Regions from separate parts of the Pseudomonas sp. KT_2_4 genome, predicted to be linked through region 1. Evidence: predicted binding sites of a transcription regulator. Region 1 holds the regulator's gene; the other holds the start of a gene.

The links. The regulator FliA, encoded in region 1, starts transcription of late flagellar genes. The targets are predictions, from matches to a motif close to CTAAAGTTTNNNNNNNNNNNGCCGNTAA.
Region 2: flgM (flagellar biosynthesis anti-sigma factor FlgM) is a predicted target of FliA. The motif match lies at 3,907-3,934, and genes of this name have one in related genera.

Annotation. Positions count from the first base shown of each region.
Region 1 is NZ_CP166962.1:1,995,649-2,001,235, reverse strand. Features, by position in the region: gene flhA (flagellar biosynthesis protein FlhA) at 1-1,085, shown strand, start outside; gene flhF (flagellar biosynthesis protein FlhF) at 1,097-2,413, shown strand; gene fleN (flagellar synthesis regulator FleN) at 2,519-3,352, shown strand; gene fliA (RNA polymerase sigma factor FliA) at 3,349-4,089, shown strand; gene AB9N64_RS09125 (chemotaxis response regulator CheY) at 4,257-4,631, shown strand; gene AB9N64_RS09120 (protein phosphatase CheZ) at 4,650-5,438, shown strand; gene AB9N64_RS09115 (chemotaxis protein CheA) at 5,450-5,587, shown strand, end outside.
Region 2 is NZ_CP166962.1:2,335,462-2,341,048, forward strand. Features, by position in the region: gene flgD (flagellar hook assembly protein FlgD) at 1-4, opposite strand, end outside; gene flgC (flagellar basal body rod protein FlgC) at 21-464, opposite strand; gene flgB (flagellar basal body rod protein FlgB) at 468-875, opposite strand; gene cheR (protein-glutamate O-methyltransferase CheR) at 1,188-2,015, opposite strand; gene AB9N64_RS10740 (chemotaxis protein CheV) at 2,058-2,990, opposite strand; gene flgA (flagellar basal body P-ring formation chaperone FlgA) at 3,065-3,829, shown strand; gene flgM (flagellar biosynthesis anti-sigma factor FlgM) at 3,971-4,294, shown strand; gene AB9N64_RS10755 (flagella synthesis protein FlgN) at 4,343-4,813, shown strand; gene AB9N64_RS10760 (flagellar brake protein) at 4,910-5,587, shown strand, end outside.

The DNA.
Region 1 (5,587 bases):
TGCCATCCCCGGCCCGTGCCCAGGAAACCAAGGAACTGGGCTGGGACGACGTCACGCCCATCGACATGATCGGCCTGGAAGTCGGCTACCGCCTGATCCCGCTGGTCGACCGCAACCAGGGTGGGCAACTGCTGGCGCGAATCAAGGGCGTGCGCAAGAAGCTGTCGCAGGACTTGGGCTTCCTGATGCCCACTGTGCATATCCGTGACAACCTCGACCTGGCCCCCAGCGCCTATCGCCTGACCCTGATGGGGGTGATCCTGGCCGAAGCCGAGATCTACCCGGACCGCGAACTGGCGATCAACCCCGGCCAAGTGTTCGGTACGCTCAACGGCATCACCGCCAAAGATCCGGCTTTCGGCCTGGAAGCGGTGTGGATCGAAGTCAGCCAGCGCAGCCAGGCGCAGTCCCTCGGTTACACCGTGGTGGATGCCAGCACCGTGGTCGCCACGCACCTCAACCAGATTCTCTACAAGCACTCCCACGAGCTGATCGGCCACGAGGAAGTCCAGCAATTGATGGGCTTGCTGGCCAAATCGTCGCCAAAACTGGCCGAAGAGCTGGTGCCTGGCGTGCTGTCGTTGTCGCAGTTGCTCAAGGTGTTGCAAGCGCTGTTGGCCGAACAGGTGCCTGTGCGCGACATTCGCAGCATTGCCGAGGCCATCGCCAACAATGCCGCCAAGAGTCAAGATACTGCCGCTCTGGTGGCGGCGGTGCGTGTCGGCGTGTCCCGCGCAATCGTGCAAAGCATTGTAGGGACTGAGTCCGAGCTGCCTGTGATCACCTTGGAGCCCAGGTTGGAACAAATATTGCTCAATAGTATTCAGAAGGCAGGGCAAGGCCAGGAAGAGGGCGTTTTACTGGAGCCAAGCATGGCTGAAAAGCTGCAGCGTTCGTTGATCGACGCCGCACAGCGCCAGGAAATGCAGGGCAACCCGGTGATCCTGCTGGTGGCCGGCCCGGTTCGCGCGATGTTGTCGCGGTTTGGACGCCTGGCTGTACCGAATTTGCACGTGTTGGCTTACCAGGAAATTCCTGACAATAAGCAAGTGACTATCGTCGCGACAGTTGGGCCCAATGGCTGAGGTAGTGGGTTATGCAAGTTAAGCGTTTTTTCGCCGCCGATATGCGTCAGGCCATGAAGTTGGTCCGCGATGAGCTGGGCGCCGATGCCGCGATTATCGGTAACCGTCGGATTGCCGGCGGTGTCGAGCTGACGGCTGCCCTGGATTACACGCCCCAGGCGCTGGCCCCGCGCGTGCCGAACATGGAACTCGAAGACGAGCTGCGCAAGACCGCCTCGCGCATTGTGTCGGCCCAGGCTGAACTGAGCATGCGCGGTGACAGCGATGCCAGCACCAATCGCCAATTATTCGCCGGCCTGCCGCTGACCGCCGCCGAGCCGCTGGTTGAGCCCACCTTTGTCGAACCGCCGCGTCCTGCAGCGCCTGCCCCGGCCGCCGCAGTTGACCAGCGTGTGATCGACTCGATGCGCTTTGAACTCAATGGCCTGCGTGAATTGCTCGAAGTGCAGCTGGGCTCGTTGGCCTGGACTCAGTTGCAAGGCAGCAAGCCCCAGCAAGCCAACCTGTGGCGCCGCTTGCAACGCATCGGCTTGTCCGGCCCGTTGTCCCGCGACCTGCTGGCCTTGACCGCCGAAGTCGAAGAACCTCGTCAGGCCTGGCGCATGTTGCTGGCGCATCTGGCGCGCATGATCGCCACGCCGGAAATCGAACCCCTGGAAGAGGGCGGTGTGATCGCCATGGTCGGCCCCGCCGGCATGGGCAAGACCACCACCCTGGCCAAGCTGGCCGCCCGTTATGTGCTTAAGTACGGCGCACAGAATATCGCGTTGGTGAGCATGGACAGCTACCGCATCGGCGCCCAGGAGCAGCTCAAGACCCTGGGCCGCATTCTCAACGTGCCGGTGACCCATGTCGACCCGGGCCAGTCCCTGGCCAATGCCCTCGAGCCGTTGCTGCGCAAGCGCGTGGTGCTGATCGATACCGCCGGCCTGCAAGCCAGTGATCCAGCGCTGCGCATGCAGCTCGAAAGCCTGGCCGGGCGTGGCATCAAGTCGAAAAATTACCTGGTGCTTGCAACCACCAGCCAGAAACAGGTTCTTACCGCTGCCTATCACAGCTACAAGCGTTGCGGCCTGGCCGGCTGCATCCTCACCAAACTCGACGAAACCGCGAGCCTGGGCGAGGTATTGAGCCTGGCCATCAGCCATGAATTACCGGTTGCCTACCTCACCGACGGGCCGCGGATCCCGGATGATCTGCATCTGCCGCGCCGTCATCAGTTGGTCAGCCGTGCCGTGAGTGTGCAAATGCAAGACGAGCCTAGCGAGGAAGCGATGGCCGATATGTTCGCCGACCTTTACCACCACCCGGCTAAACGGGTGGGTTGAGGCAGGATGAACACCGTGAAATGTACCTACATCGATGGTCTGCAAGCGATTCACGCGGCCAAGCCATGTAGCCTGCGTCTAAGCAAGACAAGGTAAAGAAATAAAATGGGCAGCATGCATCCCGTACAGGTGATCGCGGTGACCGGCGGCAAAGGTGGCGTCGGGAAAACTAACGTGTCAGTGAATTTGTCCCTGGCCCTGGCAGAGCTTGGCCGTCGCGTCATGCTGCTGGATGCTGACCTGGGCTTGGCGAACGTGGACGTTCTCCTGGGGCTGACACCCAAACATACCCTGGCCGATGTGATCGAGGGCCGCTGCGAGCTGCGCGATGTGCTGCTCCAGGGCCCTGGTGGCATTCGCATCGTGCCGGCGGCCTCGGGCACCCAGAGCATGGTGCACCTGAGCCCCGCGCAGCATGCCGGGCTGATCCAGGCGTTCAGCGACATCGGCGACAACCTCGACGTGCTGGTGATCGACACCGCCGCCGGGATCGGCGAGTCGGTGGTCAGCTTTGTGCGCGCAGCGCAGGAAGTGCTGTTGGTGGTGTGCGACGAGCCCACCTCGATCACCGATGCCTACGCGCTGATCAAACTGCTTAACCGTGACTACGGCATGAATCGCTTCCGCGTGCTGGCCAACATGGCCCAGAGCCCGCAGGAAGGGCGCAACCTGTTCGCCAAGTTGACCAAGGTCACGGACCGCTTCCTCGATGTGGCTTTACAATACGTCGGCGCAGTTCCCTATGACGAGTGTGTGCGCAAGGCCGTGCAAAAGCAGCGTGCGGTCTACGAAGCGTTCCCTCGTTCGAAATGCGCACTGGCGTTCAAGGCCATTGCCCAGAAGGTCGATACCTGGCCGTTGCCCGCCAACCCGCGGGGGCATCTGGAGTTTTTCGTCGAGCGTTTGGTGCATCAGACGAGCGCAGGACCGGTGCTATGACATCCAGCGGCTACAACCTTTACAAAAAGTCGGCACGTGACAGCCAGGGCGAATTGATCGAGCGCTATGCGCCGTTGGTCAAGCGCATTGCCTATCACCTGTTGGCGCGCCTGCCCGCGAGTGTGCAGGTTGAAGACTTGATCCAGGCCGGCATGATCGGCCTGCTTGAAGTCTCGACCAAATACGACGCCAGCAAGGGTGCCAGTTTCGAAACGTATGCGGGTATCCGTATCCGTGGCGCGATGCTCGACGAGGTGCGTAAAGGCGATTGGGCGCCGCGTTCGGTACACCGCAATACGCGCATGGTCAGTGATGCAATTCGAGCAATTGAAGCAAAAACCGGTCGTGACGCTAAAGATCATGAAGTTGCGGCCGAACTCCAATTGAGTCTCGACGATTATTACGGGATTTTGAACGATACCTTGGGCAGCCGCCTGTTCAGTTTTGACGACCTTTTACAGGACGGCGAACACGAAGGGCTGCACGAGGACGGCGCGAGCGCGCATACGGAGCCGTCGCGCGACCTGGAAGATGAACGTTTCCAGGGCGCGTTGGCCGATGCAATCGCCAATTTGCCAGAGCGTGAGCGGCTGGTGCTGGCGCTGTACTACGACGAAGAGCTGAACCTCAAGGAAATCGGTGAGGTACTGGGGGTCAGCGAATCGCGTGTCAGCCAGTTGCATAGCCAGTGCGCAGCCCGCTTGCGGGGCCGATTGGCCGAGTGGCGCGCGCGCTGACAGGCAGTGTGGGGGCACTGCAGACGCTGCCGTGAGATCGCAAGGTTTCGCGGCTGTGTGCCGTGGTGCCCTGGGCAGTCCTTTTTGTGTAACGCCTGTTGATTGAAATGGCGCGTCCAGGTGCTGGGCGCGTTTAAGACTGCTTGGAGGTCGAATTGGACAAGAACATGAAAATCCTCATCGTTGATGACTTCTCAACGATGCGGCGGATCATTAAAAACCTGTTGCGTGACCTTGGGTTCACCAACACGGTCGAGGCGGATGATGGCCTGACGGCCATTCCGATCCTCAACAGCGGGAGCATCGACTTTCTGGTAACCGACTGGAACATGCCGGGCATGACCGGTATCGACCTGCTGCGCCATGTGCGCGCCGATGAAAAACTGCGCAGCTTGCCTGTGCTGATGGTGACCGCCGAAGCCAAGCGCGAACAGATCATCGAAGCCGCCCAAGCCGGGGTCAACGGTTATGTGGTCAAACCATTCACGGCACTGGCCTTGAAAGAGAAGATCGAGAAAATCTTCGAACGCATCCACGGCTAATGCCATCGCGGGGGAGCTATGGAGCATAACGAAACGTCACAGGGCGACTTTGAGTCGACCCTGAAAAAACATGCTCACCAGTTGGTCGACAGCCTGGAAAAAGGCCAGTTCGCCGATGCGGTGCAGTTGATCCATGAGCTTAACCAGACCCGTGACCGCGGCCTGTACCAGGAAGTGGGCAAGCTCACACGCGAGCTGCACAGCGCAATCGTCAATTTCCAGATTGACCCGCGCATGCCCCAGGCCGAAGAAATTTCCCAGATTACCGACGCCACCGAGCGCCTGTCCTATGTGGTCAGGCTGACTGAGGCGGCGGCCAACCGCACCATGGACCTGGTGGAAAACGCCACGCCCCTGGTCAACGGCATGGCCACCGAAGCCCAGGCCTTGAGCCAGGACTGGGGCCGCTTCATGCGCCGCGAAGTGGGCGCTGAAGAGTTTCGTGAACTGGCGCGTCGCGTCGACGGGTTCCTGTCGCGCAGCGAACAGGAAAACCGCACGGTGGCCAGCAACCTCAACGACATCCTGCTGGCCCAGGATTACCAGGACCTCACCGGCCAGGTGATCAAGCGCGTGACCCAGTTGGTTACCGAAGTGGAAAGCAACTTGCTCAAATTGGTGCTGATGGCCGGCCAGGTCGATCGTTTTGCCGGCATCGAACATGACCGTGAAGCGATCCTCTCTGAAAAAGATCCACAAAAACATCTCGCCAAGGGTGAAGGTCCGCAGATTCATGCCGATAAACGTGAAGACGTTGTGTCAGGTCAGGATGACGTAGATGACCTGTTATCCAGTTTAGGCTTCTAAGGAGCACCCACATGAGCTTCGGCGCCGATGAAGAAATCCTTCAGGATTTCCTTGTAGAGGCCGGCGAAATTCTAGAGCAACTGTCCGAACAACTGGTCGAGCTGGAAAGCCGACCGGATGATGCGAACCTGCTCAATGCAATTTTTCGC
Region 2 (5,587 bases), 340 kb from region 1:
CCATTATTTGGCGCCCCTTATCACTGACCCAGGGTCAGAACCTTCTGCATCATGGTTTTGGCGGTGTTCATCATTTCCGCGTTGGTCTGGAACGAGCGACTGGCGGAGATCATGTCAGCCATTTCCTCGACCACGTTGACGTTGGGGTAGTAGACGTAACCCTTTTCGTTCGCGGACGGATGGTTGGGCTCGTAACGGGCCTCCAGGTTGCTCTGGTCTTCGACCACGCCCAACACCTGCACGCCTGAGCCGGCGGCGTCCTGGTTCTGGAACAACGAATCGCTGCCGTTTGCCTGACCACCCTGGAACATGGTGGCAAACACCGGATGGCGGGCGCGATACGTCTGGTCAATGCTCGACGAGACAGTCTCGGCGTTGGCGATGTTACTGGCGACGGTGTTCAAACGCGTGGTCTGCGCGCTCATGCCACTGCCGGCAATATTGAAAACACTGGACAGAGACATGGCTTACTCTCCACGCAGGGCTGACATCAGCCCTTTGAATTTGCTGTTGAGCAGGGTGAAGCTGGCCTGGAAGTTCACCGAGTTTTCGGCGTAGTTCGATTGCTCCAGCTGGGCGTCGACGGTGTTCTGGTCGATCGACGGCTGCATCGGCGTGCGATACAGCAGTGACTCGTCACCCTTGCTCAGGCCTTGCGCTTCGATATGACGGCTGTTGGTCATGTTCAAGGCGAAGGTGCCGTTCTTGGTCTTGTCCTGCTGTGCGGCGAGCACGGCGGAGAAGTCCAGGTCCCGAGCCTTGTAGTTCGGGGTGTCGGCGTTGGCAATATTGTTGGCCAGGACTTCGGCACGCTGGGCGCGGAAGCCCAGGGCTTGTTCGTGGATACCGAGCGCTTTATCGAAGCTGATGCTCATGGCGGAAACCTTTAGGCTGACCTGCTGTTCGTTAGCAGGGTTATAGCAAGGTGCATGCCAATCTTGCGGGAGCCCCTATATCAAGGGTTTGGAGGGGAGTCGACGGCGGCTATGCCAGAAAAGCGGCAAGCGATTTCCGCGTAGCGCCATTAAAGCGGCAATGGGCAGTTGCCGCTTTACGCCAGCTTGCCGAGAAAAAAATGTGGGAGCTGGCTTGCCTGCGATGGCGGAGTACCTGCCGACCAATTCATCGACTGACACAACGCCATCGCGGGCAAGCCCGGCTCCCACAGTTTTATTGCATACCCCAGGCTACTTGGCCTGGTAGATGATCCCCGGGCTGCATTGCACCATCTGGAAGTGATCCGGCAGCCCATTGAGCGCCTCGGAAGCACCGAGGAACAGATAACCTCCGCGCTTGAGCGTGCCGTGGATGCGCAACAGGATGTCCTTCTTCACTTCAGCCGAGAAATAGATCAGCACGTTGCGGCAGAACACCATGTCGAACTTGCCCAGGCTGGCGTAGCTGTCGAGCAGGTTGAAAGAGCGAAATTCGACGCGGTTCTTGATCGGCGCCTTGATCGCCCAACGCCCTGCCCCTTTGGGGTCGAAGTAGCGTTGCAGGCGTTCCTGGGACAAACCTCGGCCCAGGGCCAGGCTGTCGTACTCACCGGTCTTGCAGTTGGTGAGCATGGTGCCGGACAGGTCCGTGGCCACAATTTGCGCACCGGCTTTCAACTGGCCCATGTTGGTCCGCTCGAACTCATCGATGGACATCGAGATCGAGTACGGCTCCTGCCCCGAAGAACAGGCCGCCGACCAGATACGCAGGCGCTGGCCCGGGCTGGCCTTGATGGCTTCGGGCAACACTTTGTTCTTGAGCACTTCAAAGGGATAGGTATCGCGAAACCATAAGGTTTCGTTGGTGGTCATGGCATCGACCACCATTTCCTTGAGCCCACTGCGCGGCTGCCCCTGGATCCGCTGGACCAACTCACCCAGGGACTTGATGCCCTGCTGTTCCATCAGCTTGTTGAGACGGCTGGATACCAGGTACTGCTTGTTTTCACCGAGCAATATGCCACAGGCTTTTTCCAGGAAGACCCGGAACTGTTCGAAATCCAAATTACCCGTAGACAATGATGCCGCCTCTTAAATCGTGTGACCGCCGGGGGACATCCCCTAGCCGTGATCTGCTGCCTTGATCCGGTCGACTACCCGGGATGCGAGGTCATCAGGACGGAATTTGGCCAGAAAGTCATCCGCACCGACCTTCTTGACCATTGCCTGATTGAATACCCCCGACAACGAAGTATGCAGGATGATATGCAATTTTTGCATGCGTGGATCGTTACGTATCTCGGCCGTGAGCGTATAGCCATCCATTTCCGGCATCTCGATGTCAGAGATCATCATCAAGAATTCTTCTTCGGGCTTCTTGCCTTCGTCCGCCAGCTTGCGCAGGTAATCCAGGGCTTGGCGTCCGTCATTGAGGGCCACCACCTCCACCCCGACGGTTTGCAGGCAACGCGTGACCTGCTTGCGCGCCACCGAAGAGTCGTCCACGGTCAACACGCGCAGCGAAACCGCCTTGTGTGCCGTTTCGGCATCCACCACTCCGACGGAGATGGTTTCCGAGGTGGGGGCCACTTCGGCGAGGATCTTCTCCACGTCGATGATTTCCACCAACTGGTTATCGACCCGCGTCACCGCCGTCAGGTAGTGATCGCGCCCCGTGCCCTTGGGCGGCGGATGGATCTCTTCCCAGTTCATATTGACGATGCGCTCCACCGAGCGCACCAGGAAACCCTGGGTCTTGGTGTTGTACTCGGTGATGATCACGAAAGGGTTCTGGCGGTCTTGCAAACCCGCGGCCCCCGTGGCCATGGCCAGGTCAAGAATCGGAATGGTCGCGCCCCGGATGTTGGCCACGCCACACACCACCGGACTGGACTTGGGCATGATCGTCAACTTGGGACATTGCAGCACTTCACGCACTTTAAACACGTTGATGCCATACAACTGATTGCCATCCAGGCGGAAAAGCAACAACTCCAGGCGATTCTGCCCTACCAGCTGTGTGCGCTGGTTTACTGAATCCATTACACCTGCCATGCCCAGACTCCTAAATCCTAGGGGTACGACGCGTACCCAACACTAAACGGCACGAGCTTTGCTATTTACTGAGTATGGATATTAAAACGACAGTTTCCCGACACCCTGGCCGCTCACGCTACCGCAGACTGCTCTGCGCCGCGCTGGCGCTGCTTGTCTCGGGCCTGGGCGTCACGGCCCGCGCCGACAACGTTACCCTGCCTGATCTACTTATCGGCGTCACCCAAGGCTTTCTTGAGTTCACTGTAGAAGATTATCTGGCGACCACCCAGACGCCGGGGCGTTATGAAATTCAGGTCAACCAGTTGGACCCACGTTTGCGCATGCCAATGTGCGACAAGGAATTGACAGCCACCCTGGAAAGCCCCGCCCAGCCTATCGGCCGTGTGACCGTGAAGGTGCGCTGTGAGGGCGCCTCGCCCTGGACGGTATTTGTGCCGGCGCAGGTCAAGCTGTTTCGCGACGTAGTGGTAGTGGCGCGGCCATTGAAGCGCACCGGCATCATCGGCTACGACGATGTGGCGCTGCGCGAGAGGGACATCAGCTTGATCAACCAGGGCTACCTGACGTCACTGGACCAGGCCGTCGGGCAAAAACTCACCCGCCCCGTGGTCACTGACCAAGTCCTCACACTGGTTCATCTGGAACAGGCGGAGGTGATTCGCAAGGGTGACCAAGTGGTGATTTCCGCCAGCAGTGGCGGCCTGAACGTCAGGATGCCGGGCGAGGCGTTGTCCAACGGCGGCATGAGCGAACAGATCCGTGTCAAGAACCTCAACTCCAATCGCGTGATCAAGGCGCGGGTCACGGCGCCAGGCCAAGTCGAGGTGGCGCTATAGATGACTGGAATCAAATGCCAGCTTTTCCTACACTGTGTGCTGGATATTGAGCCGAACAGGTTTATTGTCAATCGAGCCTAAAGTTTGCCCGGGTATGGCCGAAAACATGGCAAGCGTCCAAATACCCAGAGGTTTTTCAACATGGTCATTGATTTCAGTCGTTTGAATAACACCCCGGCCTTGCCCGGCAATACGCGCACCGGCGGTGCCAAGGACAGCGTAGAAGCCAAGCCGCAGCCCTTGCCTGCCAAAGCAGAGCAGGCCGCCGCCAGCCAGAGTGGGGAATCGGTACACCTGAGCAATGAGGCTCAACAGTTGCAAAAGGTCACTGACTCGCTGCGCGATCAACCCGTCGTCAATAAAGCCCGCGTGGCCGAGTTGAAACAGGCTATCGCCGATGGCAGCTATAAAGTCGACAGCAACCGTGTAGCCAGCAAGCTGCTCAACTTCGAAGCCGAGCGCTAGGCAAAGGCCTGCGCAGGGCTTTTGGACGCTTAAAACCCAAGGCCAGCCATGCACCACGACGAACATTTGCTCCAACTGATCATTGATGATCTGGCGCCGACGCAACAATTGCTCGAGCTGCTCAAGGAAGAATCCCTGGCCTTGTACGGCCGGGATATGCCCTTGCTGGAAGAAATCCTGGCGCGCAAACAGTCGCTGATTGTCTTGCTCGAACAGCACGGCAAGAAGCGCAGCGAGATTCTGATCAGCCTGGGCCTGCCTGCCGACCACGATGGCCTGGCACAACTGGCCAGCCACTCTTCAGTCGGCGATCAACTGCTGGCACAGAGCAAAGAACTCAATCATTTGCTCGCACAGTGCCAGGAAGCCAACCTGCTCAACGGTCAGTCGATCCAGCTTCAGCAAGCCACGACCGCCAATCAGCTGCGCATACTGCACGGCGGAGAGCCTCCGGCCCTGTATAACGCCCAAGGCTCCACCTCACGCCTGGTCAAGCCAAGCACCCGCAGCCAAGCCTGACACCGGTTTACAGCGCGACCTATCCAAGGCGCGCTACATACTGGCAAAATGCCGGTTCTTGCGTGTAGTCGTATTTTGCCTGGAGATGGAAGAACCGTGTTCAACGCCCTTAATGCGGAAGATGCACCGCAGCCACCCAAGGTGCTCACCACGCCTCTGGAAATCGCCAGCACGTTGCGGATGCTGCAAGAAAGCCATGACCCGCTGATCATCACTTTCCACGAACGCAGCCAGCGGTTCCAGAGCTACCTGGTGGACATTGACCGCGACAGCAAGACGCTGGTACTGGACGAAATGATTCCCCGTGACGGTGAACGCTATCTTGAGAATGGCGAAGCCTTCCGTATCGAAGGTTTCCATGAGGGCGTGCGGGTTGCCTGGGAAAGCAACGGCACCTTGACCATCAGCGAAAAAGGCGGCCACCGCATCTATAGCGGCAGCCTGCCCGGCGAAGTGGTTTACCATCAACGACGCAATGCCTTCCGCGCCGCACTCAAGCTTGCGCAGCTGGTGGACATTCAGTTGGGTGGCGAGAAGCTCAAGGCACCTATCAGCGGTAAGCTGCTGGATATCTCGGCAACCGGCTGCAAATTGCGCTTTGAAGGCGATATCTCCGAACGTCTGCAGTTGGGCCAGGTCTATGATCGCTTTATTGCTGCCCTGCCCTTCGGCAGCATGACCACTTCCGTGGAACTGCGCTACCTGCACTTCGAAGACAAGATCAACACCACCTTTGCCGGCGTGCGCTTTCACAACATGAGTGGTTTGGTGCAG